3 regions of the Alteromonas sp. ABD4_190 genome follow, and region 2 is predicted to be linked to each of the others. Evidence: predicted binding sites of a transcription regulator. Region 2 holds the regulator's gene; each other region holds the start of a gene.
The links. Region 2 encodes MetJ, which represses methionine synthesis genes. Its sites were predicted from a motif close to TAGACGTCTAGACGTCTA; they were not measured.
Positions count from the first base shown of each region.

Region 1 (10,466 bases), 1.6 Mb from region 2:
TGTATTATATTACTGCTAATGTCTAGTGGCTAGATTTGCGGGTATACGTTTTAATTTAAAGAAGTGCTGAGTACTTCAGCGCTTAACGCTTAATGATTAAGGTGGCAAGCCTGGAATGAAGGACCCTAAAGCGCAGTCCCAACAGCTTGAGTTTTTCGAGATTCCAAGCCCATGTATTGGTGTCTGCGAGTCGGGTCCAAGAGGGTTTTGTAAAGGCTGTTACAGAAGTCGAGATGAACGCCTCTATTGGCTTAAAGTTGATGATGCGACAAAACGAAAAATAATCAGTGCGTGTGTAAGACGTGAAAAAGCAGTAATGGCGAAGTTACGCAAAGCGCAAGAGCTTAAAAGTGAAGAGTCAACCGAACAGTTTTCTCTTTTCAATGAGCCGCCTGAAAGAAGTTAAAAAAGTTAGAGAATTTTTTGATGCCGTTAGATAAGTATGTTTCATATGCTGCGAAATCGTTTACGTTACCCGATATATGCGTTCGCTTGCGTTCAACGCTAGATGATCCTCGTTCTAGTATCGAAGAGATTGCTGTATTAGTTAGTGCCGACCCCTCTCTAACTGCTAAGGTGTTACGCCTGGCCAATAGTTCGCTTTTTCGTTTCCCCTCTCAAATTGAATCTGTAACAAAAGCCATAAATGTGATTGGTGGCGAGGCCCTTTATAATTTGGTTATTGCTGAAACTGCAACCACTGCCTTTAAGCACTTCGATACACTGCTAATTGATTTAGACAAGCATTGGCATGCTTCTGTTTATTGCGGGATGGTGGCGAAGAGTCTAGCCATGCGGCTGAATGTACGTGGCGCCGAACGCTTTTTCGTGATGGGTATTTTGCAAAACCTGAGCGAACTCATAGTTGCGAAGAAAGAGCCTAAGCTTTATGACGATTACCGCAATGCGAAAAAGAGCGACTTGCCACATATTGAACAACTGGCTCATTTCGGTTTTACGTTTGCGCATTGCAGCGGTATCATACTTGAAAAATGGCACTTACCTATTGGTCTTTTTTATCCCGTATCATTTATGAACGATGAAGCAAAATATACTTCTGATGTTGATATATGTGTTCTTGCAATTGCTAGTCGTATAACGCTTAGTCAACTTGATAAAGAAAATTATGCTGACATTGAACTTTTTACACCAGAAATAGCCAATACAGTAAGTCTCGACATGGAAGTGATAAGTAACTCAATTGAATATGCTGAACAAGAAACAGCAAAAATTGTGTCGCTTATTCACTGAGCTTTCAGTGCACTAATGCGGTAAGGTACTCTACATCGCAGAACATAGCAAAGCTCCGCCATAGGATTGGTATTTTAAGCGTCTCAATTAGACGTAATCTAATAACTATAAAGCTCGACGTAAAACCAGATTATGTTCAGAAAACTCTTCCGGCCACGTGTTGTTGTAGGTGCCATTTGTATTGGCGTGTGTTTATCTGCAAACGCGAGGGATCTCATTGAAACGCTTTATCATGCAGACTTCACTCCCGATGCCGATGATGAAATACCGCGTTTTACATTAGACGGAGAGCTCGGTGTTTTAATTAATACCGGCAACACATCTGCAGCCAGCGTGAAAGCGGCAGTGAATGCCGACCATGAAACTGAAAACTGGAGCAGCATTTATTTTGCTGAGCTGCTGTACAAAGAAAGCGGTACGCCTACCACGCAGCGCGACATAAGCGCACAGCGCTTTTTTACCAGCGCACAATTCGACTATAAACTGCTTACGCCTGGCCGCCGCCTTTTCATGTATGGCGATTACGAAGACGATAAATTTACAGGGTATGAGCACAGGGCTTCATTAGCCGCGGGTTGGTCACAACGCGTTTGGCGAAACGAAGACAGTGAGTTTCGTTATAGTGTAGGGCCAGGTTACACCTTTATCGAAGCAGAAGAAGACAGCGATAATCTTGTTAACGACGGGGTAATAGTACGCGCATCAGCCGAGTACAAATATCACTGGAGCTCGGGTGCCAAACTGCGTCAATTTCTGAGCACAGAAGCTGGTGAAGAAAATACCAAGTCCCGTTCTGAAACCTCGCTTTCAGCTAATGTATTTGGCTCTTTAGCGATGAAGCTATCTTTTATATTGAACCATGAAACCGACACGCCTGAAGACGTTGCGGCGTTAAGTACTGAAACGTCAGTAGCCTTAGTCTATCAATTCTTTTAGTCAATTAGTGTAAATTAACGGTCTAAATAGGGCTTTTTAACGTGTTCGCATTGACTGAGAGGCTTGAAAATGTACACTGCGCACCATTGTTTGTAGTGTCGTCTTCCTTGCGGCATTACTGAAAAGACTTCTTTTAAAACTCGTGTTGTACCGCCTTGTAGTTCAAAAGGTGTCGTGTACAACGAATGGACCGTTAATCAATAGGATTGTTCAATGAAAAAGCAAGCGCTTGCATCTCTAGTTGCAATTTCCCTTTCTCCTGCTGTATTCGCTCAAGACGATGAAGTTAAGCCTTTTACAATGGAAGGTGAACTAGGTTTCATCTCTACGTCAGGTAACACTGAAACAACATCTATCAGCGCAGGTATTCAAGCGCATCAAGAGCTCGAGAAGTGGAGTAACGACTACATTCTTAAAGGTCTTTACAAGAAAGAGACGGTAGAAGGCGATGACGGGGAAGATGTTGAATTTACTTCTGCACAAAAGTTCTTCGGTTCAGCGCAGGGTAACTACAAACTTGCCAACCCAGATAACCGTTTATTCGGTTTCGCATCTTATGAAGACGACAGATTCAGTAACTTTAACTACCAGGCTACTGTAGCTGCGGGTTGGAACCAAAAGGTTCTTCAAAACAAGCGCCATACCTTAGAATATTCAATCGGTCCGGGTTATTCTTTCATTGAAACTCAAGACGGTGAAAACCTTGATAGCATGATTGTTCGTGCATCATCAGCATATTCTTGGAAGATTTCTGATACTGCTAAATTTACTCAAACAGTGAGTACAGAAGTGGGTTCTGACAACACTAAGTCACGTGCTGAGTCAGCCCTAACTGCTACCATTAGCGGTAACCTTTCTATGCGTCTTTCATTTAAGTTAGATCACAACACCAACGTTGATGACGATGTAGAGAAGCTTGATACTGAAACTGCTGTAAGCCTAGTTTACAACTTCTTCTAAACTTTACTGAAGCGCCTTGACTGCTCGGTTGTGCGGTGAGGCGGTTTAATGTTTTACCTAGGTAATTCCTTTATACACTGATGCCATAGTGTTGTTGGAATAGGCGCTAGAACCAGTGCATTGCTGAGTAAAACAAAAGTACAGATACAAAAAACGCTGCAATGTTGCAGCGTTTTTTTATTCCATGTTCTTCAAAAAAGCCTAATGAAGAAAAGCGCTTTTTAGTGAAGAATGCGAGTCTTGATCGTACCATCAATTTGTTGAAGCTCTGCCAATGCCTCATAGCCACGGTCTTCTTTAACATCCACAACCACGTAACCAATTTCCGCGTTAGTCTGTAGATACTGGGCTTCAATGTTAATGCCTTTTTCTGCAAACGCTTGGTTAATTTGGGTAAGAATACCCGGTTGGTTTTTATGTACGTGAAGAAGTCGTGAACGACCGGTGTGCTCGGGCAGCGATACTTCAGGGAAGTTAACCGCTGACAACGTAGAGCCGTTGTCGCTGTATTTCGCTAGCTTTCCAGCCACCTCAATTCCGATGTTTTCCTGCGCTTCTTGTGTGCTTCCGCCTACGTGTGGCGTAAGAATAACATTGTCGAACGCGCGAAGCGGTGACTCAAACTCTTCAGTGTTAGACTTAGGCTCTACTGGGAACACATCGATGGCAGCGCCGTTAAGGTGGCCACTTTCCAGTGCCTTAGCCAGTGCGTCAATATCAACTACGGTACCGCGTGATGCGTTAATAAGAATGCTGCCTTTTTTCATTTGAGACAGTTCTTTCTCGCCAATCATATCTTGGGTTTGCGGCGTTTCGGGAACGTGTAGTGATACCACATCAGAGGTATTAAGTAGCTTTTCAAGCGACTTCACCTGAGCAGAATTACCTAACACTAACTTGTCTTCGATATCGAAAAATTGAACGCGCATGCCTAAATGTTCAGCAAGAATACTTAGCTGAGTACCAATGTGACCATAGCCAATTATACCTAAGGTTTTTCCGCGAGCTTCATAAGAGCCTACTGCGGTTTTCTCCCACTCACCGCGGTGCGCCTTAGCGTTTTTGCTAGGCACTTGGCGAAGCAAAAGAATAATTTGCCCAAGAACAAGTTCTGCAACAGAGCGTGTGTTAGAAAACGGGGCGTTAAATACCGGGATGCCACGACGTTGTGTGGCTTCAAGGTTAACCTGGTTGGTACCAATGCAGAAACAGCCGATGGCAACAAGTTTTTGTGCTGCATCAACTACTTTTTCAGTAATTTGAGTGCGTGAACGAATGCCAACAAAGTGGGCGTCTTTGATTTTCTCTATCAACTCATCTTCAGGAAGAGAGGTTTTGAGAAATTCAATGTTGCTATACCCATTGCTTTGTAGTGTTTCCAAAGCACTTTGGTGAACACCTTCCAACAACAAAATTCGGATTTTATCCTTCTCTAATGAAACTTTGCTCATGAACTCGCTATCTCTCGCTGATTTAATTTGGGTTGCTGGCAGTGCGAACCATAGACTCTTGTGATTTTCTCAGTAGTGAATAATCTAAATATGCACTACTTTCTTTGCAATAGAGCCTGGTCTGGCGCCTGCTGTCTAGCGTTTTTAATTACGCTATTTGCTTTAATAAAAAAGGTTTTCAACCTTAAGCAATATATACATCTAGCCGCAAAAACACCTATCACTTAAGACATCTAGACGTCTAAACGGAAATTAACAGAAAACACGCTAAGTTAAAAGCAGTATTTTGCGTAGCTTTTCACCAAAACGCTTTGATACCCACGGCTAAAATGCCTGTTCCGTTTATACTCATTGAATACGTTATTTAGAAGTAACACTTTTTGTAATGCAACACCAAGGCGCGTGCATACTGGTTGTTCTGTTATGCCATTGGCTGTACTTAGCATTTTTTAAGAGGTATCACTTAAAGGTTTCGACACCACTTTCTGTGGCACTTAGTACAATATCCGCTCCTCTTAGCGCAAAGATACCGTTAGTCACTACGCCCGGAATATTATTTATTTTTTGTTCCAGTTCGCGCGGATTAAGAATCTCAAGGTTGTGTACATCTAAAATAACGTTACCGTTATCTGTCACTACTCCCTGTCGGTATTCAGGATCGCCACCAAGTTTTACCAGTTCACGGGCTACAAAAGAGCGAGCCATAGGAATAACTTCTACAGGAAGTGGGAAGTCACCTAAAACAGGCACGCGCTTACTTTCATCTACAATACAAACGAACGTGGTAGCGGCACCGGCTACAATCTTCTCGCGGGTCAGAGCTGCGCCGCCGCCTTTAATCATATGCTTGTGTTCAGTAACCTCATCAGCCCCATCGATATAAACCGAAAGGTTGCTGACTTCGTTTAACTCGAACACTTCAATGCCTAGGGCTTTTAAACGCTCGGTAGATGCTTCTGAGCTTGATACTGCGCCTTCAATTTTGTGTTTAATGTTACCGAGTTCTTCAATAAAGAAATTTACGGTAGAACCAGTACCCACACCGACAATGCTATCTGCTTCAACATATTCGATGGCTGCTTTGGCTACGGCTTGCTTTTTTGCGTTCTGATCCATGGTGACTCTCCGAATTATCGTGTTCGCAAGTGTAACGTATAAGCGCACATGAACCCACAAATTCGTATGCTCAATTTGTTATAGCGACTATCACGATTTAGTAAATTGCAGAGTGCGCGTGGGTGTTACGATAGCATCGAGCGGCACATCCCACGGTGCAATAGGTAGGGCATCTACTTCTTGAATGTCGTGGGCAATGCCTACCAACTTTGGCGCACGTTTTTCTGAAGGCGAATGGAAACCAGTTTTGTGTTGAGTGAAGCTCAATGTGCGATCGTAATAACCACCACCCATACCCAAACGATTACCCTTGCTATCAAAGCCTACAAGGGGCATAAGAATAACGTCACACTGCGTAACAGGAATAACGTTTTCACAAGCCAGCACGGGTTCTTCAATGTTGTATTTGTTACAAATAAGCTGGGTGTTTGGGTTGTAACATAAGAAAAGTAAGTGCCCTCTGCATACAGGGTGTAGTACAGGAAGTGCGAATCTTTTTTTGCTTGAAGCTTGCCAAACACAATCGATGTAGTACTTTAAATTGACTTCGCCATCATTAACTAAATAACCCGCAATTGTTGTGCTGGTGTTGAGTAAAGGCAGGACATTAAGTTGTGATGCTATGCGTTTAGCAGCATCCTCATGTTGTTCATAGGATAGTTTACGACGTGCATTGCGAAGTTTTTTCCGCAACTGAGCACGAGCTTGCATGCTTTCCTGTGAAACGTATATTTGCATGATTGACGGCCTTACTCGCTTTAAACCAGAAAGTTAACGATCAGATTCACCTAAATATTGATTAAGTACACGAACCAATTCACTACTCTCAATGGGTTTGGTCAAGACATCATCAAGACCTTGCTCACGCAAATATTCTGGCTGGGTTATCACATCGGCCGTTAATGCAACAATAGGCAAATTTGGCTTGAAACCTTTTATTTTAGCTGTGGCTTCATCGCCTTGAATGCCAGGAAGGTTAAGATCCATAAGAACTAAATCCACAGGATTAGACTTGGCGTATTCAACACCTTCTTCGCCAGTGCTCACTACAGAAAGGGACACGCCAAGTTTTTCGAATAAGGTTTGAATAACCACTTGGTTTATATAATGGTCTTCGACCACTAAAACATTGGTGGATTTGCTAACGTTGACTTGGGCCACAAAACTGCGTGGTTCAGCCTCAACAAATTGGTTAGCATTTAAAGCATCAGCAGGTAAAGTCACGCTAATTCGCGTACCTTGGTTTAATTTACTGCTTACTTTGATAGTGCCATCCATAAGCTCGAGCAAGCGTCGAGATATGTTTAAGCCTAAACCCGTTCCATCAATTTGGTGCGCATTTCCCATACGCTCGAAAGGCGTGAAAAGACGCTTTTGGTCTTCATCGCTAATACCAATGCCTTGGTCAATGACATTAAATATTACCTGACCGTTTTTATATTTTACCTGCGCCTTCACAGATTTACCGCGACCAGTAAACTTAATTGCATTGGACAGCAAATTAAGCGCGACTTGTCCAAATTTGGTGTCGTCAAAAAGCAGCGTATCGGGCACGGCGTCATCAATATTTGTAGAAAATATGATACCGCTGTCTTCAGCACGGATCTTCGTTAATGAAAACAAGTGGGTGAAAAAATCTTTGGTGTTTACAGCGCGCGGCATTACGCGCATTTTTCCCGCTTCTATCTGCTTAATGTCTAAAACAGAGTTTACTATTTCTAAAAGCCTTTCACCGCTTTGGCTCACATGGGAAAGTGGTGTAGTAAATGACGAGGGTAAATTTAACTTTTGAGCTTCGCCTTCAAGCAGCTGGCTAAAGGTGTTTATCGCGTTAAGTGGCGTTCTGATTTCGTGACTTATGTAAGACAGAAAGTCTGATTTAAATTGACTGGTGCGCTCTAGTTCTCGGTTTTTACGTTTTAGCTCTAAATGCGCTACTACCGATTTGCTTAGGGTTTGAAGTGATGCTTTCTGCGCTTCTGTCAGTGTTTTGGGTTTACGGTCAATGGCGCAAAGTGTGCCGATTGCGTGACCTGAAGGTGTTATGAGTGGTGCACCGGCATAGAAGCGAATATCAGGGGCACCTGTTACCAAAGGGTTGTCATGAAATCGAGGGTCTATCGTAGCGTTAGATATTTCAAACACTTCTTCTTGCAAAATTGCATGAGAGCAAAAAGCAATTTCACGGGACGTCTCTTCAGCATCCAAACCCACTCGTGACTTAAACCACTGGCGGTCAGGGTCAATTAAGCTAATAAGTGCAATAGGGGTTTCGCAAATTTGCGAGGCCAGCGCTGTTAGGTCATCAAACAGCTGTTCAGCTTCGGTATCAAGTACGTCGTAACTGAGCAACTCGGCAAGACGCTCTTCCTCATCAACGGGGATTGGGGCTGATTGCATTGATTGAACCTAACGCTGAAATAAAAAAGGGATTGTTCATTAACAATCCCTTAAACATATCACAAAGCGTAGGTGTCTATGAATAGTTGTTCCAGTTTTTGATGGTCAACTTTAGTCGCTACCTTTATGGTATTTGCTTCATTCCATAGCGGGCTAGGTGTTGTACCAGTTGGCGCAACCACCGTTTGGCCTCTATCAAGTGTACCTGTACCAACGCGAACGTGACCTTCAGTCAGTTCAAATAGCTCTGGGTGACGAAGGTGAGCAATAGGGAATGCATCGTGGAAGAAGCACACGCGGTCTTCACGGTTTTGTGAGTAAAAGTCCATGTAGAACTGGGCGCTTTCTTTCACAAAGCCGCCAAGCGTATTGTTTTTCTCTTCTAGCTTTTCAACAAAAGCTGGCGAGAATGGCGTGAAGTTCGTCACGTCCAAACCAAACATAGTCAATTCCCAATCTGCCGCAAATACGATTTCTGCTGCGTGGGCGTCATTCCAAATGTTTGCTTCTGCTACAGGCGTAACGTTGCCAGGTACAAACGCAGCGCCACCCATAATGCTAACACCTTTAACCAACTTAGGTAGTTCTGGCTCTAGACGAAGGGCTAGGGCTAAGTTCCCCAATGGACCAATTGCCACTAATGTAATTTCGCCTGGGTACTTACGCGCCATGTCTACGATAAACTGCGCAGAGCTGCGAGGGTCTAGTTCCGTCTTAGGCGCTTCAGGTTTCATATGACCAAAACCGTGTTCGCCGTGCACAAAGTGTGCATAGGTAGACTCAGGCCCTACCCACGGCATGCCTACGCCTTTGGTTACAGGAATGTCTTTACCGGCAATTTCACAAAGGGTTAGCGCATTTTGCGCAGCCATTGTTACCGGGACGTTCCCGTAAACTGTGGTTAAACCAAGTACTTCAATGTCTGGAGATTGGAAAGCGAAAAAGATCGCCATTGCATCATCAATCCCCGGATCTGTATCTAATATGATCTTATGTGCCATCAAATTTTCTCAGTACGTCTTGCTAGTTGGCGTGTTTCGCTAAGAAACGATCCACTTCTTTTTGTGTTGGAATACTCTGTGCTGCGCCTTCGCGGGTTACCGCAATGGCCGAAGCTGCACACCCTCGACGCAATGCTTGCTTAGCATCGGTGTGGTTGCTGTATGCAGACAAGAAATAACCGATAAAGGTGTCACCGGCTGCGGTGGTATCTACCGCGTCAACAGAGAATGCTTTTACTTCTACAACTTCATTTTGGCGCAGCATCATTACACCGGCTTTACCCAGTGTAATAATAACTTCGCAGTGTGACCACTGCTCTTTGAAAACTGTCACAATATCTTCAAGTTCTTCTTTACCGGTAATCGCAGCAGCTTCGGTTTCGTTTACAATAAGTAAATCTACACAGTCTAGCGGAAGCTGTTTAACCGACTCGCTCATAGGCGCTGGGTTGAAGGCTACTTTTAGCTGTTTTTCTTTCGCTTGGCGAAGTACTTCTTCAATGCAGCTGGTTTCGTTCTGCGTTAATACCCAGTCCGAAGGGCGCGTATCGTCTAGCGCTTGCATTACGGTTTTTGCGGTAATAGTTTGGTTAGCACCACCAAATAATACGATGGCGTTTTCACCGCTTGGGGTAACTTGGATGATGGCGTGACCTGAAGGAACTTCTGAACACTTTACACCACGACAATCAACACCCTTTTTAATAAGAGCTTGTTTAAATGAGGCGTCGTTTTCGTGAATGCTGCCAACGTGCCTTACGTCTGCACCTGCTTGCGCTAGAGCAATAGATTGGTTTGCACCCTTACCACCTAACAAGGTTTGGTAATGGGTTGAGGCCAACGTTTCCCCAGGCTGCACAAAGTGGTCTACCTGATAAACGTGGTCAATATTTATAGAGCCAAAATTTATTATTGCCATTTCTTCTTCCGTCGAAAGAGGGCGCTTCCCAGAATGCCGCTGTCCATGTTTCGCCCGTGAACCGAAAAGTTCAGGGCGGAAGTATCACAATTGCCGTAGGCTTCTCGATACGCGCCGAGCTTGCACAATAGCAGCTGTTTCAACTTCCTTGGTTTAAAGCATCGGCCAGGGACATGAATGAACTAGCAAACATCCCAGGAAACATTGTTGTTGTATTAACGCAACAGGGTATAACAAACGCGAGATCCAGTGAAGAGGATCACCTAACGCGCTTTATAACTATTTTTGCGTGGTGAATATAAAAGCGGTAAAAAAATAATATTTTCTTGACCAATTGGTCAGCAATTATACACGCATATAAGATAAGCTCAATAATAACCAAACACGTAATTTAGTTACAAACTTAAAAGTCTTTTAAATACTGCTGCGAGA
Region 1 is NZ_JBSWWN010000001.1:962,484-972,949, reverse strand. It holds gene ACXAFM_RS04310 (DUF1289 domain-containing protein) at 116-406, shown strand; gene ACXAFM_RS04305 (HDOD domain-containing protein) at 427-1,251, shown strand; gene ACXAFM_RS04300 (DUF481 domain-containing protein) at 1,384-2,187, shown strand; gene ACXAFM_RS04295 (DUF481 domain-containing protein) at 2,401-3,147, shown strand; gene serA (phosphoglycerate dehydrogenase) at 3,369-4,598, opposite strand; gene rpiA (ribose-5-phosphate isomerase RpiA) at 5,058-5,714, opposite strand; gene ACXAFM_RS04280 (5-formyltetrahydrofolate cyclo-ligase) at 5,805-6,452, opposite strand; gene ACXAFM_RS04275 (ATP-binding protein) at 6,486-8,114, opposite strand; gene ACXAFM_RS04270 (nucleoside hydrolase) at 8,174-9,115, opposite strand; gene ACXAFM_RS04265 (ribokinase) at 9,138-10,034, opposite strand; RNA gene ssrS (6S RNA) at 10,056-10,238, opposite strand.
Region 1: a site for MetJ is predicted at 4,833-4,850, ahead of serA (phosphoglycerate dehydrogenase). Genes of this name have one in related genera too.

Region 2 (9,348 bases):
AGCTAAACGGCGAGCGATTTCGGTTTTACCCACCCCCGTTGGACCAATCATCAAAATATTTTTTGGGGTAACTTCTTGGCGCAGCTCAGGCTCAAGCTGCATACGACGCCAGCGGTTTCTAAGTGCAATAGATACAGCGCGCTTGGCATCTTGTTGACCGATAATGTGTCGGTCTAACTCGTGAACAATTTCTCTTGGTGTCATCTCAGACATGAATAAACCCTTTTCTAACAATACTTGTTGTACTTGCTACGCAAACGAGCGACAACAAGCCAATAACAGCGTTCGCTATTACTTAGTAATCTAGTACATCAACCGTTTGGCTATGGTTAGTAAATACGCAAATATCACCGGCAATGGTCAGCGATTTTTCAGCAATTTCCTTAGCGCTTAGCTCGGTATTGTCTAAAAGTGCAGTAGCTGCCGCTTGTGCATAGTTACCACCAGAGCCAATCGCGATAAGATCTTGCTCTGGCTGCACTACGTCACCGTTACCGGTAATGATGAATGACGCTGTTTCATCGGCTACAGCAAGCAGGGCTTCAAGTTTGCGTAACGCCCTATCGGTCCGCCAGTCTTTGGCAAGTTCAACCGCGGCCTTGGTTAAATGGCCTTGGTGCGCTTCAAGCTTGGCTTCAAAGCGCTCAAATAGCGTAAACGCGTCGGCCGTGCCGCCCGCAAAGCCCGCTAGAATTTTGTCGTGGTACAAACGGCGCACCTTGCGCGCATTCCCTTTCATTACGGTGTTGCCTAGTGATACCTGTCCGTCACCAGCCATTACCACTTGATTCCCACGTCGTACAGATACAATCGTTGTCACGTTATTTCCCCGTTTAGCTGGGCGCTGCTGCGTTTTATATGTACCTTTTTCGCGGAACTAAGGCAGCAGCGTAATAATTCAATAACAAATAAGTGGGGGAAGGCTTTTTAATTTCAAGGGTGAGACAAAAGAATGTGCGCTCAGAGGTACCTACTATTTGGGCTTAGCGAAATCGATAACTTTCGATGTCAAAACCAAAACTACTTTCATAACCTTTTACATACACCCAACCTCTGTTCGGTAGGCGTTTGTGCTCGCTTTCCCCTAAGCATAAGCGCCCATCGGACAAAGCTCCGCTCTCTTTTAGCAATAGTGAGTGTCGACAGTGTTTAGAGCCGCTTCCTTTTTCATAAGCAAATTTTCGTTCTATCTCTTGTTTGTCGGACATTAAGTGAAGCGTATAGGGCAATGCCGTATCAACGAAACTAAAACATAAGAAAAAGGCTAATAGCGGCATACCAAGTAACGTCATTTTTCCACGCAAATCTTTAGTCACAAACTGTGCGTGTCGCTTATCAACGAAAATAGTGAGGTAATAAAAGGCGCTATAAACAACAGTGAGAAGAGCAATGGCCCAATTCGAATTGTCTAGCCAAGCATTGATCACGATAAAATTGGTGAAAACCGTTACAAACAAAGCGCCGATAAGTACCAAAAAGGTAATGTTCGATATGCGTGTGATCAGGTGTAGTTCAGACCATTTGGGTCGAGAAATGTGATCGTCTTGAAGGGCGCTATCCGCATCATCAAATGGCAGCGTAGCTCGCCTAGAATCGAGCTCGTTCTTCGCTGCCTGATAGCGCTCTGGAAAGGCCTGCTTATCGATATTTTCCAGAACGTCTTCAAGCTCTTCTATGCTATAAGCGGCGTAATCTGGTTGTTCGGTGATGGCAAAACCCATTGATACTTCCTTGTAAATACATACTTCCGCTACGCGCTATGCAGCGCATTAAGTGTCACCTACAATGAACTGCTACAAATTCCAGTACCAAATTTGGCATGTGGCAATGTTTACCTTACGCAGACTATGCTTGGCTTTTTCCGCATCGCGCTTAGATTCATATGGGCCAAGAATAACGCGGAACCAATCGCCATTGCTGCCGGTGCTGTGTCTGATAAGAGCTTCTAAACCCTGAAATGCAATTTTAGCTTTCATCTCTTCAGCCTGGGCCCGGGTTCTAAATGAGGCGCACTGCATAAGATAGCGTTTGTCAGACTTTTCCTGCTCTCTTACTTCAACTTCTACTTCATACCCTGGCAGGGTCTTAATGTACTCCCATTCTTCTTCAGGCAACTCAGGTAAAGACTCTTCTGTCGGGGCAACAGGTCGTGAAGCTTGAGTATCTACGTCATCCTCTACATTGTCTTTTATCGACCATAAAAATACACCGAAGCCAATCACTAAAGCGAAAATGCCTATAAGACGCACGATAGGAAGCTTCCCAGAAACTGGGGCGTTAGCTTGTGCGTTTGTTCGCGTATTTGTCGCCGGCTTTCTACCTTTACCAGCGGGCTTCTTTTTTTGAGGAGAGCGTCCACGAGAGACATAATCGCGTTGAGCCATAGTCGGCAATATTCCTACTTGTTATCGTTGTTTGTATGCGTAAGAAAACGTCATATACCAAGTCTATTAGAAGGGCTGGTGTTTCAGCCTCTTCAACCTTGCTAAAATTTTAACGTATTGCTACCTAACAAGCTAACTGAAATCGGTAGGATCGATATCAATCGACCACCTTACCTTCATAGCCTGTGGTAACGCCTGTAAAAATGGCAGTGCCAAACGCAGTGCATTGTGAAGCGGCGCACGCTTTTCATGGCTGCATACCAGCATAAACCGAAACCTGCCTTGCCGCTTTTCAATTAAACAAGGAAACGGACCGTTTATATCAATGGCGTGCTGTTGATTAAACACCTGCTTACTTTCCTGTAGAAAGCGATAAGCCAAACTGCTATCGGTAGCCTCTGCGCGAATAACAAACTGGCTAATAAAAGGGGGTAACCCTGCTGCCTTACGCTCCATTAAAGCGTGTCGCGCGAAATGCCCATAGCCATTGTGCACTAAATCTTGTAGTAAAGGGTGATGAGGATTATGGGTTTGAAGCCACATTTCACCAGGTTTACTGGCGCGCCCCGCTCTTCCAGCAAGCTGAGTAACAAGCTGAGCGAGCTTTTCTGGCGCTCTAAAATCGGCACTAAAAAGGGCACCATCACAATCTAGCACTGCTACTAGAGTGACATGAGGAAAGTGATGACCCTTTGATAGTATCTGGGTTCCTACCAGCAACTGGTACTCTTGGCGATTAATAGCATCAAGGGTTTGGTGAAGCTTGTCTTTACCCCGCACAGTATCGCTGTCTATTCTTACCTGTTTAACGCCGGGAAATAAGCTTGCTAGCCCTTGCTCAACTTGCTCTGTCCCCGTACCTGCGGTAACTAATTCATTGTGATGGCACGCTTCGCAGTTTGATGGCATTGAACGCATGCCACCGCAGTGGTGGCACTGTAACCGGTTTTGGGCTTTGTGCACGGTATAAGGGCGATCACAACGCTTACACATTGCGGTCTCACCGCAGTGATGACAGAGTAGCGCTGGCGCATAACCTCTTCGGTTTACAAACACCAACACCTGATTTCCTGCGTTAATGTGCTGACGCATTATCGTTAACAGGCCTTGTGAAATGCCGTAATGAATAGGTTGGTCGCGCGCGTCCAACACATGCTGATGGGTGCTTTTCGCACCTCCCGCTCGCTTGGTTAGCTGTAAATGAGCATAGCGGCCGCTTAACGCATTATTAAGTGTTTCAAGCGCGGGCGTGGCGCTGCCTAGCAAAAGAGGAATCTTATGCTGCTTGGCACGCATGGCAGCTAAATCACGAGCGTGGTAGCGCAGCCCATCCTGCTGCTTAAACGACTCGTCGTGCTCTTCATCCACAATCAACATACCTGGATTATGTAATGGCGTGAAAATAGCCGAGCGGGTACCAATAATAATACCAAGTTCGCCAGCTTTAGACCGCTGCCAAACGTTTAACCTTTCTTTATCAGAGAGCTGAGAGTGTAAAACGCCCACCGCAATGCCAAAGCGCTTCTCAAAGCGTGACACGGTTTGCGGTGTAAGCCCAATTTCTGGTACAAGAATAAGCACCTGTTTTCCTTCGCGCAGTAAGGGTTCAATGGCTTGAAGGTACACTTCCGTTTTACCGCTACCGGTAACCCCTTCAAGTAAACTTACCGCGAAGTTACCTTGCTGACGATTAAGCGCAGCAATGGCAACTGACTGCTCAGTGTCTGGAATTGGCTTTTCAGAAAGCGATAACGAGGCAAGCCAGCTGCCTGGCTTAAATTCAGGTGTTATTTCTTCAATACGTACCAAAGACTTTTCAACAAGCGCTTTAACTGCAGGAGCACCATACTGCTTTCGCGCTTGCGACGCTAATAAGGCTCCACCAGCCAGTGCAGCAAAGCAAGCTTGTTGCTTAGGTGCTCGCGATAGCGTTTCTGCAGCCGTTTGCACACCTTCTTCGGTAAGCATTAACATGTCTTGTGGTGTGGGAGCCGCCGACTCGCCTTTGCGTAATAAAACAGGCAACATGGCGTGCAGTACTTCACCCGGCGCATGGTGATAATACTGCCACAGCCACTGTGCCATTTTCAGCAACACATCATCTATAATGGGGCTATCGTCAAGTACCGACTCGATAGCTTTTAACTTGTCGACGTTGTCAATTTCACTTTCAGGCTTTTGGAGGGTTTCAACGACCACACCCACCAATTTGCGTGGGCCAAAAGGCACAATCACTCTGACACCCGCACTGAGTACGTTATCGTGGGTATATGTGAAAAGTTGGCGCAGTGGCACTGGCACGGCAACTTGGATAAAGGCCATTGCGAACGTTCTACCTTATTTGATGGCTGTTACAGCGCGTAATGCGCTTACTAAGCTTCTTATATTGAAACTAATAATACTGAAGCTACTTGCAGACCCATATATTACAGCAGTTTGCGCTGCTAACAGTTAGCTACACATTTTGCTATAGCGCACAATTTTACTATTGACGCTAATGGGCCTAGCCTTGAAAGACAAATATTTAAACATACTTTACGTTAAAGCATAAAAGGAATGTTTTTCGTTTAGCTCTCTTGGGTAGCCTTCTTGCCAAGCTGCTTTGTTTAACAATTGGGCAAAAACCACTTGATCATGCCACATCCATCCTATATTATGCGCCGCTCTTTTTGCGATGGGTTGTTCTTTGAACGACTTATCATTTGAACTAAGTAACGTATGGTGTGCGACTTCGGGTTGTATAGCGATACGGCCTTATTATTTGAGGTAACCCAATGAAACAAGATATCCACCCTAAATACGAAGAAATCACAGCTACTTGCTCATGTGGTAACGTAATGAAGATTCGTTCTACGCTTGGTAAAGACATTAACCTAGACGTATGTTCTTCATGTCACCCATTCTACACTGGTAAGCAACGTAACGTTGATACTGGTGGTCGTGTTGATCGCTTCAAGAAGCGTTTCGGTGCATTGGGCAAAAAGTAAGCCTGATATCGAGTTCGAAAAAAGCGCCTTCATGGCGCTTTTTTATTGTCCAGAGATAACTATTCACGTTAGTAGACTAACATTGAATAGCTTCCACTTATGCAAGCGCCTCTAATCAAAGCTAATTGATCATATCAATATCGCGTACATTTGAGACCAAAGCGCTCATTATGCTTAATGAAGGTTTTCGACTCTTACCAAGTGCTTTTCCCAGTCCCCTCTACTTTGTTTTTTACACGCTTCCTCACTGTCGAAATAAATTCCAGCTGGACTAGACTTAATAAATTCAAGGGCTATATTCACCTGGTTTATGAAGTCCATATCCCAACCGTTAATCAATGCTTGCTGCTTCTCTTGCTCCGTATTAAATACGGCAATAACTTTCGGCGCTTTCCAAGGTCCTAAATGCGTAAGCCATACGAATCCATTATCGTCAGATTTTACGTTTTCACACACATCTGTTAGCACTGCGATTAGTTTTTTCTCTGTCATATTCTTTGTCTTCAAAACGAGTTTGAGAGGCCATTTATCGTATTTTATCAGAAAAACAATAGTGAAAATAAAGAGGTCTATCTTTGTGAAATATTATCCAATACTGTTTTTTCGAATATAAATCGATAAGCATCTTAGCACCCGCGCCTATAATACACCTTCAAAATGAAGTGAGACTTAAAAATAAATTTTATGAATGACAATTATAGACTTATTTTACTGGTCTAATTAGTATGCCTACCCTACATTGGTAATTGAAAATTCTGATCAGATATGTACACAGTGATTGGCTGTGTTAGAGTTGCGATCGGCACCTTGATAGTGAGCATTAATTTTATGAATAATGCTTAACTGCTAAGGCTTGTGGCGCTTTTGGATATAAATTCAGGTCTAAATGTTAGACCTATATCAACAGCGATATGTTAGGGAAATCAGGAAGAGTTAACGCTAGGTCTGCAGTTTCCAACGTACCACACTAGTGCTAACAACTATTTATAATCACTTTTGTCATTAGTTAGTTGTAACGCGCTTATGTTTATCTATCTATAACTACAACGATAATAAAATAGCTACAGAGCGTGAACAAAAATACCGATGAACCCTACATCTAAGGATACCTTTTTACATGTCAGATTTTAGACAACGCGCACTCGACTATCACGCCAAACCCACACCTGGAAAAATTCGCGTAGAGCTATCTAAGCCAGCCGATAGCGTCGACGACCTTGCTCTTGCCTACAGTCCGGGCGTTGCCGAGCCGGTGAGAGAAATCGCCGAGGATGCAGATAACGCTTACAAGTATACGGGCAAAGGTAACTTGGTTGCGGTTATCAGTAACGGAACTGCGATACTAGGCTTAGGTAATTTAGGCCCATTAGCTTCAAAGCCAGTAATGGAAGGTAAAGCACTTCTGTTTAAACGCTTTGCTGGTCTAGATGCCATTGATATTGAAGTAAAGCATCGTACGACCGAAGAGTTCATTAATACCGTGGCGAATATTGCTGATACGTTTGGCGGTATTAACCTAGAAGACATCAAAGCACCTGAATGCTTCGAAATTGAGCAAGAGCTCATTAAGCGCTGTAAAATTCCAGTATTTCATGATGATCAGCATGGTACCGCTATTGTAACCGCAGCAGGTATGCTTAACGCTCTAGAGATTCAGGGCAAAAATATAGAGAACGCTAAAATTGTTTGCATGGGCGCCGGAGCAGCAGCGGTTGCCTGTATGGAGCTACTGATTAAGTGTGGTGCCCAGCGTGAGCGTATCTACATGTTAGATAGAAAAGGCGTTATCCACACTCGTCGCGAAGATTTAACTGAGCACAAGAAGCTGTTTGCTAACAATACTGATAAGCGCACCCTTGAAGATGTAATGGAAGGCGCAGATATCTTTGTCGGTGTATCAGGCCCTGATGTTTTACCGCCAGAAGCGCTTTCTTTGATGGCTGAAAACCCAATTGTATTTGCATGTTCTAATCCAGATCCTGAGATAAAGCCTGAACTTGCTCACGAAGTGCGTAAAGACCTAATTATGGCTACTGGCCGCTCAGACTATCCTAATCAGGTAAACAACGTGCTGTGCTTTCCGTTTATTTTCCGCGGTGCTTTAGATGTTCGCGCTACAGCCATTAATGATGAGATGAAAGTGGCGGCGGTTGAAGCTCTTCGTGCTATTACGAAAGAACCTGTACCACAGGAAGTATTGGCCGCGAGTAAAAGCGATAGTCTGACATTTGGTAAGGAGTATATTATTCCTAAACCTATGGACCCACGTCTGTGCGAGCGTATAGCTACCGCGGTATCTAAGGCGGCTATTGAGTCGGGTGTTGCACGAGTACCTGAAAGCCCAGAAAAATAAAGTTCTGGCGCACAAGGCTAAAAAAGGTTGGGTTAACGCTCAACCAATATTTGCTAAAAAGTGCGCTTAAAGAATACAAGTACATAAAAAAACGGCGCTGTGTTGTAGGCTATAAACTAGTAAAGCCTTACAACACAGCGCCGTTTCTCTTTAATACTAAATATCAGTCGTCTTCAGACACATCATTTTCGAAGCTTGGGTCAATGCCCATTTCTTCCATAATACGCCTAGCTTCAGCCGGCACGCGATTAGGATTGTCTTTACGCAAGTCATCATCGTTAGGCAATGGCTGGCCAGTAAACGCGTGTAAAAATGCTTCGCACAACAGTTCCGAATTAGTGGCGTGACGCAAATTATTGATTTGGCGGCGGGTACGCTCATCAGTAAGTGCTTTAAGCACATTAATAGGTATAGAAACAGTGACTTTCTTTACCTGCTCGCTCTTTTTCCCATGCTCTGCGTAGGGGTGAATATATTTACCGTTCCATTCTGCCATTGTACTAACTCGGTCTACTCTTTTTATATTATGAAGAGAAATTCTAAACAAGTTCACGAAAAGGTCAATTGAGCAGTGTAAACCTCTTGACGTCTAGACATATATTCTTTAATTTAGACGTCTAAACGTCTATAAGATTACATTTTTGAGAGTATAAACCATGGTTTCTTACGCACAAGGTATCGATGCATTAAACCAGTCCCTGTCGGAGCTGCGTGATATTGATGTATCTTTTGAATTCTTTCCGCCTAAAACGGAAGCCATGGAGCAAACCCTGTGGAAGTCGGTTGAACGCCTAGCACCGTTAAAGCCAAGCTACATGTCGGTTACTTACGGCGCCAATAGCGGTGAGCGTGACAGAACCCACGATGTGGTAAAACGTATTCAACAGCAAACAGGCGTTGCTGCCGTTCCTCACTTAACCTGTGTCGACGCAAGCCGTGATGAATTAAAGCAAATTGCAAAAGACTACTGGGATTCAGGCATTCGCCGTATTGTTGCACTTCGCGGCGACTTACCGTCAGGAGTAGAAAAAACAGAAATGTATGCCTCTGACCTTGTTGCCTTACTAAAAGACGTTGCCGATTTTGATATTTCTGTCGCTGCCTACCCAGAAAAGCACCCTGAAGCACCAAATGCGCAGTTTGATCTACTAAACCTAAAACGCAAAGCAGAAGCAGGTGCCACAGAAGCAATAACTCAATTCTTCTTTGATACGAGTGTTTACCTTCGATTTAGAGACCGCGCTGCCGCAGCAGGTGTCGACTTAGATATCGTTCCGGGTATATTGCCGGTAACCAACTACCAAACACTGGTTAAATTTGCTGGTTTCACAAATGTTCATGTTCCTGGATGGTTGCACAAAATGTTCGACGGCCTTGATGCCGATGACCAAGCAACCCGTAATTTAATAGGCGCTAACATTGCTATGGACCAAGTTAAAGTGCTGGCTAAAGAAGGGGTAAAACACTTCCACTTCTATACTTTAAACCGCAGTGAGTTGAGCTATGCTATCTGTCACATGCTAGGTGTGCGTCCAGGCGTTTAATAAATAACAATTATCACAAGAGTGATGTCATGTTTGCATGATTCACTCCACAAAAGGCGCAATCAATGCGCCTTTGTTGT
Region 2 is NZ_JBSWWN010000001.1:2,601,537-2,610,884, reverse strand. It holds gene hslU (HslU--HslV peptidase ATPase subunit) at 1-213, opposite strand, end outside; gene hslV (ATP-dependent protease subunit HslV) at 296-820, opposite strand; gene ACXAFM_RS11505 (hypothetical protein) at 984-1,721, opposite strand; gene ACXAFM_RS11500 (SPOR domain-containing protein) at 1,794-2,384, opposite strand; gene priA (primosomal protein N') at 2,517-4,706, opposite strand; gene rpmE (50S ribosomal protein L31) at 5,159-5,371, shown strand; gene ACXAFM_RS11485 (hypothetical protein) at 5,546-5,863, opposite strand; gene ACXAFM_RS11480 (malic enzyme-like NAD(P)-binding protein) at 6,489-7,724, shown strand; gene metJ (met regulon transcriptional regulator MetJ) at 7,888-8,220, opposite strand; gene metF (methylenetetrahydrofolate reductase) at 8,381-9,268, shown strand.

Region 3 (10,466 bases), 1.5 Mb from region 2:
TGCTTTCGCCTTTATGCATCAAATCAAAGGCTTCGTTTATTTCATCAAGGCCCATGGTATGAGTGATAAACTCTTGAAGGCCAAAATCACCATTTAGGTATTGTTCAACAATTCCTGGTAGCTCTGAGCGACCTTTAACTCCACCAAACGCAGAGCCGCGCCATACACGACCTGTTACTAACTGGAATGGACGCGTTGAAATTTCTTGTCCTGCGCCTGCAACACCGATGATTACTGATTCACCCCAACCTTTGTGGCAGCATTCAAGCGCAGAGCGCATAACGTTCACGTTGCCAATGCATTCAAATGAGTAATCAACGCCGCCGTCAGTCATTTCAACAATCACTTCCTGAATAGGCTTGTCGAAATTCTTAGGATTGACTAGGTCAGTTGCGCCAAGCTGTTTTGCTAGGTCAAACTTGCTTTCATTAATATCGATACCAATGATGCGACCTGCGCCTGCCATACGTGCACCAATGATGGCTGATAGACCAATTCCACCTAGGCCAAAAATAGCAACCGTGTCGCCTTCCTGTACTTTTGCAGTTTTAAGTACAGCACCCATACCCGTAGTTACACCACAACCAAGCAAGCAAACCTCGTCTAGCGGCGCATTTTTGTTTACTTTCGCTAGCGATATTTCAGGTAGAACTGTGTACTCAGAAAACGTTGAGCAGCCCATATAGTGATAAATTGGCTCGCCATCTTTAGAAAAACGACTTGTGCCATCTGGCATTAGGCCTTTACCTTGCGTCTCGCGCACTGCTTGGCAAAGGTTAGTCTTACCTGATTTACAGAACTTACATTCGCCACACTCGGCGGTATAAAGAGGGATAACGTGGTCGCCAACTTCTACACTGGTAACGCCCTCGCCCACCATTTCAACAATACCACCACCTTCGTGGCCAAGAATTGAAGGGAATACGCCTTCAGGATCATCACCGGACAGCGTAAATGCGTCAGTGTGGCACACGCCCGTCGCAACAATGCGTACAAGTACCTCGCCTTTCTTAGGAAGCTCTACGTCAACTTCTTCCATCTTTAACGGCTCACCTGGGCCCCACGCCACCGCAGCTTTTGATTTAATGTGGGTTTGACCTTCTTGCAACGAATCTTTGAATGACGCCATGTAATGACTCCTCAATCATAAATATTTTGATGATGTTTTATAGGCCAAAGTATAGGAGACGGATTACTAATGATAAATACATTTTAAGTAAAACACTTTTTCATAATTGTAATAATTGATTTGGCAAAATAGAATGTACTTAAATAAACCAGCGCTGTGTTGAACAACGCTAAACTAACGAGTGGCGATAATGAAATATCTAGAGGGAATCGCAGAGTTTTGTGCCGTAGCTGATGTTGGCAATTTTACAGGGGCTGCAAATAAGCTTGATACGTCAGTTGCGCAGATAAGCCGTAAAGTCGCATCACTTGAAAAGCAGCTAGGCGTTAAGCTATTACAGCGCACAACGCGAAGCGTATCCCTCACAGAAGCGGGCATGCAATACTTCCAGCAGGCAATGCCTGCTCTAAAAGCGCTCGAAGATGCCCAGCTAGCGGTGAGCGCACTGCAAGCATCGCCGCAAGGATTAATTAAGCTTACCGCGCCCGTCGCTTTCGGCGAAGCCTTCATCGCGCCTTTGCTCAATACCTTTATGCAAAAGTATTCCGGCATTAGTGTGCAATGCACCTTTTCAAATGAAAAGCTTGATATTGTCGAGCAAGGCCTCGATCTGGCTATACGCATTGGCAAATTAGAAGACTCTACCTTGGTTGCTAAAAAGCTGGCTACCCGACATTTATTTGTTTGCGGAAGTAGGGATTATTTTAACGAGCAAGGACAGCCTAAAAGTATTGAAGAGTTAAAAGCGCACTCGCTGCTGGTGGGGTCACAGCCCTATTGGCGTTTACTTATTGATAATAAAATTCAATCAATTCCAGTGCAGGGAAGGGTTCGGTATAACAGCGGGAATGCCCTGTGTAGCGCCGCAATTGCTGGTTTAGGTATTGCACAACTGCCCGGGTTTTACGTGCGTAAAGCACTAGCCTCAGGTCAGCTAATAGAGCTGTTTCCCGAGTACAAAGACAAGCAAGAGGCTATTTGGGCGGTATTTCCTTCAAACAGAAATGTTGCACCTAAAATTAGGCTGCTGGTGGATTTTTTAGCTCAACACCTTGTTTCAGACAGTTGAAGCGCCCTCGCAAAAATAGTGATCGAAATACAGCGCCTGTATCTAAATATTCTTTAATAAAGGTGATATGCAGGTGATGAAGTGCACAATGATGAGGGAAAAATTCACGTACGCGGCGCTCGAGTACACAACTTAAAAAATATCAGTATCGATATACCGCGAAATGAAGTGGTGATGTTTACCGGTGTTTCTGGCTCAGGAAAATCCTCTTTGGCTTTCGGTACGCTTTACGCAGAAGCTCAGCATCGTTATTTAGATTCAATATCACCTTATGCCAGACGGCTAATTGAGCAGGTGGAGAAACCTGACGTAGACGCGATTGAGGGATTACCGCCTGCTGTGGGCCTGCATCAGCGCCGTGGCGCACCTTCCGTTCGTTCTTCCGTTGGCAGTATCACCACGCTTTCTAATAGCCTGCGAATGCTTTATTCCCGGGCAGGGGATTATCCCAAAGGGCAGAACATTGTCTACGCAGACGGGTTTTCTCCTAATACGCCTGAAGGAGCATGTGAACACTGTGACGGTATTGGAAAAGTTTTTGACACAGAAGCTCATCGCCTTGTACCCGACGACAGTCTCACCATACGTGAGGGCGCTGTGGCAGCTTGGCCTGGTGCGTGGCAGGGCAAAAACCTAGTAAGGGTACTGTTATCGCTAGATATCGATGTTGATATTCCATGGCGTGAACTGCCTCAAAAAACGCGTGACTGGATCTTATACACCGACGATATGCCTCAGTTACCTGTATACCGAAACTATAACCTAGCGCAAACCCGAAAAGCACAGCGAGAGGGCGAACCTGCCAGCTACAATGGCAAGTTTATCAGCGCGCGACGTCATGTGCTCGATACCTTCAAAACGTCTCAAAAAGAGAAGATGAAGCAGCGAATTGCTCCCTTTATATCTGTTGAAGCATGTCCTGTTTGCCGTGGAAAAAAGCTTAAGCAAAATGCGCTGGCAGTAAAAATTGATAGCTTAGATATTATTGATTTTTCAAGGCTGCCACTACAGCAAGTTTACGAAAAGCTTCAGGCGTTAAAAAATTCAGTCAAAGGCGATACTTCAGAGCGTGGTCAGGTAATACGCAATATTACGGGCGACATTATTGAAAGAGTGAAGCCCATAATAGCGCTTGGCCTTCATTACCTTTCGTTAGATAGAAGTACAACAAGTATCTCAGTAGGTGAGCTACAGCGGTTGCGTCTGGCGACACAACTTAAATCAAACTTATTTGGCGTTGTCTTTGTGATGGATGAACCCTCATCAGGTCTTCACCCTCGCGATGTAGAAGGGCTTATTCATGCGCTTCACAATATTACCGAAACGGGAAATTCGTTGCTTGTTGTTGAGCACAATCCTTACGTCATTAAAGGGGCCAATTGGGTTGTAGATGTAGGACCGAAAGCGGGAGTGAACGGAGGTAAGCTTGTCTATAGTGGGCCGGTTAAGAATTTAGCAAGCATAAAAAACTCCCCAACGGCAGACTATGTTTTTAACAATAAAGCCCTAAGCCAGCGTATAAAGCTGAAATCATCAGGGGTATTGCGTTTAAAAGACGTGTCTAGGAATAATGTCAGCCATGTTGATATTGATATTCCACTTGGTGTGATGACCTGTGTTACAGGCGTTTCAGGCTCTGGAAAGTCGAGTTTAATTAGCCAAGCATTAGTTGAGTTAGTCAAAGACGGTTTAAGTCCAGTCGAGAAAGAAGAGAAGCGAGCGAAAGAAACGAAAGAGACGAGAAAAACGAAAGAACTGCTTACCGACGCCAACTATCTTCTCGCTCAAGACACGTTTTTAGACGAAAGTGAGCCGCAGCAAGGCTTTATTGAAAGCGGGCTTGATGAGTTAAGTCGTATAGTTGTGGTCGATCAGTCTCCCATCGGCAGGACACCTCGTTCAACATTGGCAACCTATACCGGCATATTTGATCAAATCAGAAGTTTATTTGCTTCAACCGAAGAAGCGGAAGCCCGTGGGTACGATGCGGGTCATTTTTCGTTTAACGTTGCAAAAGGACGATGCCCACATTGTGAAGGCTTGGGTGTGGTATCGGTAGAACTACTGTTTATGCCGAGTGTTTATTCCCCCTGTACCGTTTGTAACGGTCAGCGCTTTAACGATAACGTACTGGAAGTTGGTTACAGCGAACATTCTATCGCTGATGTATTATCGCTTACGGTTGAAGAAGCACTATCTGTGTTCAATAGTAATCAAGTCATTACGCGGGGCCTTCAAACGCTAATGAACGTAGGGCTTGGCTATCTAACCTTGGGGCAAAGTGCCACCGAATTATCAGGCGGCGAGGCGCAGCGTATTAAATTAGCATCAGAACTTAAGCGCGCTCAAAATGCTAATACCCTATACGTCCTTGATGAACCTACAACCGGTTTACACCTTTCAGACACTTCGCTACTTATGCAGCATTTAACCAGCTTAGTTGAAGCAGGGAATACGGTAGTGATGGTTGAGCATAATATGCAGGTGGCTGGGGCTTGCGATCACATTATAGATATGGGGCCAGGCGCTGCTGATGAGGGAGGAGAAATCGTTGCTGAAGGTAGCCCAGAGGAGGTTGCTAAGGTTCAACAAAGTGCAACAGCCCCATTTTTGAAGGCGAGTTTGGAATAAAGTAGGTTTTCAATGGATGAGTTCTGTTTGAATGACTACAGAAATAAGCAGGTTTTAAAGCTATTAGAGTACTAGCAAGCCAGTTAAGAAATTGCTTAATTTCCTGTTTGTACCTTAAAAAGAAATATTAGTTAAAGAGTGTTTCATATTTTGCAATACAGTGTGGTGAAAACTGCGGTTGACTTATAGACGTCTATACGGCAAATTGCTTGTATGAAAAAGATTCTACTTACTCGCACCACCATTATGTTAATTACCACCTTAAAAAGGGCGGTCGCTGACTAGTGCAAGTAAGCAAAAGACAACGAAAGCCCGCCTAACACAGAGCGGGCTTTTTTTTACACACGTTTTAGCATGCGTAACCTTAAGGAGCAGCATATGAAAGTCTTAAAGTTTGGGGGTTCTTCTCTAGCCGATGCACCGCGATACATGCGCGTTATGGAAATTAGCACGGCAACCCACCAAACCGACGGTGCTGCGGTTGTACTTTCTGCCCCAAAAGGGGTGACGAACGCGCTTTCACTACTTTGTGAACAAGCAGCCGCGGGTGAAGATTTCCAGCCATTATTCGATAAGTTGAACGATACGGTTACCGGCATTGCCAACGACCTTAACAATGAGTTCGACGGGTTTGAGCACGCAAGCGTGGTGGAATTTATTGCTGGTCACTTATCAGTATTAAAACAGCACCTTGAAGGCATAAAACTTCTCGGAGTTGCGCCAGACAACGTTGCTGCCGGTATTCTAAGTATTGGTGAGTACATCTCGGTGACGCTTTTTAGCGCTATGCTATCGGCTAAAGGTATTGCAAACCGCGTTATCGACCCAGTTAAATATGTACTTGCTGAGGGCGATTATCTAGACAGTATTGCCGACGTATCGCTAAGTAAGGCACGTTTTTCAGATGTGCCCACTGACGGCAGTGAGTTTCTTGTCATGCCGGGGTTTGTGGCGGCTAACGAAGCGGGCGAAAAAGTCACGCTTGGGCGCAACGGTTCAGACTATTCGGCGGCCATTCTAGCCGCGTGTATTGATGCAAACTGTTGTGAAATTTGGACAGACGTAGACGGTGTTTACAACGCTGACCCGAACCAAGTGGAAGGTGCAGTACTGCTAGATAAACTTACTTATCAAGAAGCGATGGAACTGTCTTACTTTGGCGCAAAAGTACTTCACCCTAAAACTATCGGCCCAATTGCACAGCACCACATCCCTTGTTTGATAAGAAATACCTTAAACCCGGCAGCGCCTGGTACGCTAATCAGTAATGAGAAAAGCGAAGTGTGGACGTCGGTGAAAGGTATTTCGCAGCTTGATAACGTCACCATGTTCAACGTTGCAGGGCCTGGTCTTAAAGGCATGGTTGGCATGGCAAGTCGTGTATTTGAGGTGATGTCTAACGCCAATATTTCAATAAGCCTTATTACTCAGTCATCGTCAGAATACTCAATCAGTTTCTGTATTCAAAGCAAAGACGCCAGCCGGGCGTTAACGCTACTTGAAGATGCCTTTGCGCTTGAGCTTCAAAACCAATTGCTAGACCCTATCGAAGTACGTCATGACCTGGCCATTGTTACTTTGGTTGGTGATGGTATGCGTCAAACCAAAGGGTTGGCAGCGCGTTTCTTTAACTCGCTAGCCCAAGCGCGAGTAAACAACGTTGCTATTGCTCAGGGCTCTTCAGAGCGCTCTATTTCAACGGTAATTGAAAGTAAGCGTGCTAAGAAAGCAGTAAAAGTCATTCACCAGAATTTTTTCTCTGACCGCCATACCATCGACGTGTTCCTAGTAGGGTGTGGCAATGTAGGCACTGAACTGCTAGGTCAGATTGAAAAACAACAGCCAGCACTTTTAAAACGTAATATTCAGCTGCGCGTTTACGGTATAGCAAATAGCCGTAAATTGCTGTTGAACAGCCAAGGTATTGATTTAAGTGGTGACTGGAAATCTGCACTTGAATCGGCAAGCGAAGGATTGAGTGTTGAACGTCTACATCAGTTCGCTAACGACAATAGTCTGGTGAACCCGGTGATTGTTGACTGTACCAGTCACGAAGCGATTGCACAGCAATACGTAGATATGATGGAAAGCGGTTTTCACGTAGTAACGCCTAATAAAAAGGCTAATACTTCCGCTATGTCTTACTACCGTAAGCTGCGTAAAACGGCACTCACTACAAACCGCCAATATCTATATGAGACAACAGTAGGTGCGGGCCTTCCTGTTATCGATAACCTACAAAAACTATTCAGCGCAGGTGATGTGCTTCACCGTTTTGAAGGTATTCTTTCAGGCAGCCTATCTTACGTATTCGGCAAGCTTGAAGAGGGCATGAGCTTGTCGCAAGCGACGCAAACCGCCAAAGAAAACGGTTTTACAGAGCCAGACCCTCGCGACGATTTAAGCGGCATGGACGTAGCGCGTAAGCTACTTATTATGGCCCGTGAAGCCGATTTAGCGTTAGAGCTATCTGACATTGAAATTGAGTCGGTACTGCCAGCGGGATTTGCAGAAGACTGTTCTATCGACGAATTTATGCGCCAGCTTCCTGAGTTAGATGCTGCGATGAATGAAAAAGTTGAGGCGGCAAAGGCAGAAGGTGAAGTCCTTCGCTATATCGGCAGCATTGAAGACGGAAAATGCAAAGTAAGCGTCCAGGCTGTACCAGCAAGCAACCCGCTTTCACAGGTAAAAGATGGCGAAAACGCACTGGCTATTAACAGCGATTACTACAGCCCAATCCCTTATGTAATCAGAGGGTACGGTGCGGGTGGTACGGTAACGGCAGCAGGGGTGTTTGCTGACATTCTGCGCACTATGCCGTGGAAACAAATGGCGCACTAAGGGCTAAATAACGCTTAGCTTGCTTAACATAGTTAATAAGCGGCTAAAGTAAGAAATTCGAAGCTGCGACTTAGGCCAGTGATTTATCGCGTTAAGTTGCATGCGAAGTAAGAGAAATAATATGAAAGCATTAACGGCCTTTGCGCCAGCTTCAATTGGAAATGTAAGCCTAGGCTTTGATGTATTGGGCGCAGCGCTTGCCCCAGTTGACGGCACTAAGCTTGGTGATGAAGTTGAAATAAAAGCGGCAGAATCATTTTCGTTAGAAACCGTCGGACGCTTTGCTCACAAACTTCCTGGCGATGCAGATAGCAATATCGTCACTAAGTGCTACCACTACTTTTGTGAGCAAATGGAAAAGTCTGGAAAACCGACTTCTCCTGTAGCTCTGACCCTTCACAAAAACTTGCCTATTGGAAGTGGCTTAGGCTCGAGTGCTAGTTCAATCGTTGCAGCTTTCGCAGCGCTTAATGCTTTCTTTGACAACCCGTTTGATGAAGATACATTGCTTATAATGATGGGCGAGCTAGAAGGCCAAATAAGTGGCAGCGTGCATTACGATAACGTAGCACCGTGCTACTTGGGAGGCATGACGCTAATGACGGGTAGCAACGTGCCGGTCACGCTATCATTGCCTTTGAACGACGATTGGTACTATGCCGTTTGTTATTCGGGTATTAGCGTATCGACAGCGGCTGCTCGCGATATCTTGCCAAAGCAGGTGGATATGGCGACGGCGCTAACCTTTGGTCGACAGTTAGGCGTGTTTGTTCACGCTTTACATGCGGGGAACTTTGATTTGGCAGCGTCGGTAATGAACGATGTTATAGCCGAACCTTACAGAAAATCGCTACTGCCTGGCTTTGATGAAGCGCGTGCATTCAGTGAGCAAACGGGGGCGCTTGCATTCGGCATTTCGGGCTCGGGGCCAACGGTGTTTGCTGTATGTCCAAGTAAGGCGCAAGCGGAAGAAGTCGCAACATATCTAACCGCGAACTACATTCAAAATGAAGACGGCTTTAGCCATGTGTGCCAAATACCAAGCCAAGGTACTATTATTTGTTAAAAGCACATGATTTCTCAAAGGTACATGGTTTCTTTAAGGTACATGATTTCTTAAAGTCGTAGTAACTTGTAAAAGCACAGTGATTTTTAAAAGATTTAAAGGGCAGAGTATTTGCCCACATAAAAAGGTAACAGCAAGTGGAATTGGTAAATTTAAAAGATTCATCGGACACAGCAAATTTTGCTGAAGCCGTTAAGCGTGGCTTAGGCAAAAACCAAGGGCTTTATTTTCCAGAGCATATTCCGACCCTAGATAACATTGACGAATTGTTAGAAAAGCCATTTGTAGAGCGCAGTATTGAAGTACTTCGCGCGCTTATCGGCGATGAACTGAACAATGGCGAACTAGAAGAAATTGTTAAAACGGCATTCGCTTTTGGTGCGCCAGTCGAGCAGGTCAACGATAACGTGTACTGCCTAGAGCTTTTCCACGGCCCAACGCTGGCGTTTAAAGATTTCGGCGGCCGTTTCATGGCGCAAACCCTGTCGCGTATTAGCGAGGGCAAGCCAGTAACTATTTTAACCGCGACCTCAGGTGATACTGGCGCGGCTGTAGCTCATGCATTCCACGGTATTGAAAACATCAATGTGGTTATCTTGTTCCCTAAAGGCAAGATCAGCGCGCTACAAGAAAAGCTATTCACCACGCTTGGCGGTAACATTCACACTGTTGCAGTAGAGTCTGACTTTGATGCATGCCAGTCGTTGGTTAAAACTGCATTCGATGATCCTGATGTACGCGAAGGTCTTCATCTAAACTCAGCAAACTCAATTAATATCAGCCGTTTACTAGCGCAGGTTTGCTACTACTTTGAAGCGGTAAGTCAGCTGCCTAAAGAGAAGCGCGATCAGCTTGTTATATCAGTTCCTAGCGGTAACTTTGGTAACCTGACCGCAGGCATGATTGCTAAATCTTTGGGTCTACCTATTAAGCGTTTTATCGCTGCAACTAACCTAAACGATACTGTGCCTCGCTACCTTAAAACTGGCGAGTGGGATCCTAAAGCAACTGTTGCAACTATGTCTAACGCGATGGATGTTAGTCAGCCAAACAACTGGCCTCGTATTGAGGCGCTTATAGAGCGTGGTTATATCGACAAATCGTGTCTTAAAGGAGAGATGGTTGACGAAGAATATACGCAGCTTGCAATGCGTCAACTAGCGCAGCAGGGCTATACCAGCGAGCCACATGCCGCTATTGCCTATCGCGCAGTAAGTCACGACTTAGAAGAGGGTGAAATAGGCTTGTTCTTAGGAACGGCCCACCCAGCTAAGTTCAGAGAGACAGTAGAAAACGTGTTAGGTAATCCTATTAGCCTACCTAAAGCGTTGGCTGACGTAGCGGGCGAAGACAGCCTAGCGGTAGACTTACCTGCTTCTTACGATGCGCTTAAACAGCACATGATGGATTTGCTTAAGTAATGACACCATCGGTTCCAACATGGCAAAGCGCGCTTAGTGATGAAAAGCAAAAAGACTATTTTGTTGAATTGCTTGAGCGCGTGAAGCATGCGCGAGAGTCGGGAAGCGTTATTTACCCGCCTCAGCCTGATGTATTCAATGCACTTAAATACACACCGCTAGATGAAGTTAAAGTCGTGATCTTAGGTCAAGATCCTTACCATGGGCCTAATCAAGCCCATGGTCTCTGCTTTTCGGTAAAAGCGGGTGTTAAAACGCCTCCATCGCTTAAAAACATGTACAAAGAGCTATTGACCGATATTGTTG
Region 3 is NZ_JBSWWN010000001.1:1,084,730-1,095,195, reverse strand. It holds gene ACXAFM_RS04825 (S-(hydroxymethyl)glutathione dehydrogenase/class III alcohol dehydrogenase) at 1-1,129, opposite strand, end outside; gene ACXAFM_RS04820 (LysR substrate-binding domain-containing protein) at 1,320-2,198, shown strand; gene ACXAFM_RS04815 (excinuclease ABC subunit UvrA) at 2,280-4,829, shown strand; gene thrA (bifunctional aspartate kinase/homoserine dehydrogenase I) at 5,208-7,673, shown strand; gene thrB (homoserine kinase) at 7,795-8,739, shown strand; gene thrC (threonine synthase) at 8,877-10,160, shown strand; gene ung (uracil-DNA glycosylase) at 10,160-10,466, shown strand, end outside.
Region 3: a site for MetJ is predicted at 5,016-5,033, ahead of thrA (bifunctional aspartate kinase/homoserine dehydrogenase I). Genes of this name have one in related genera too.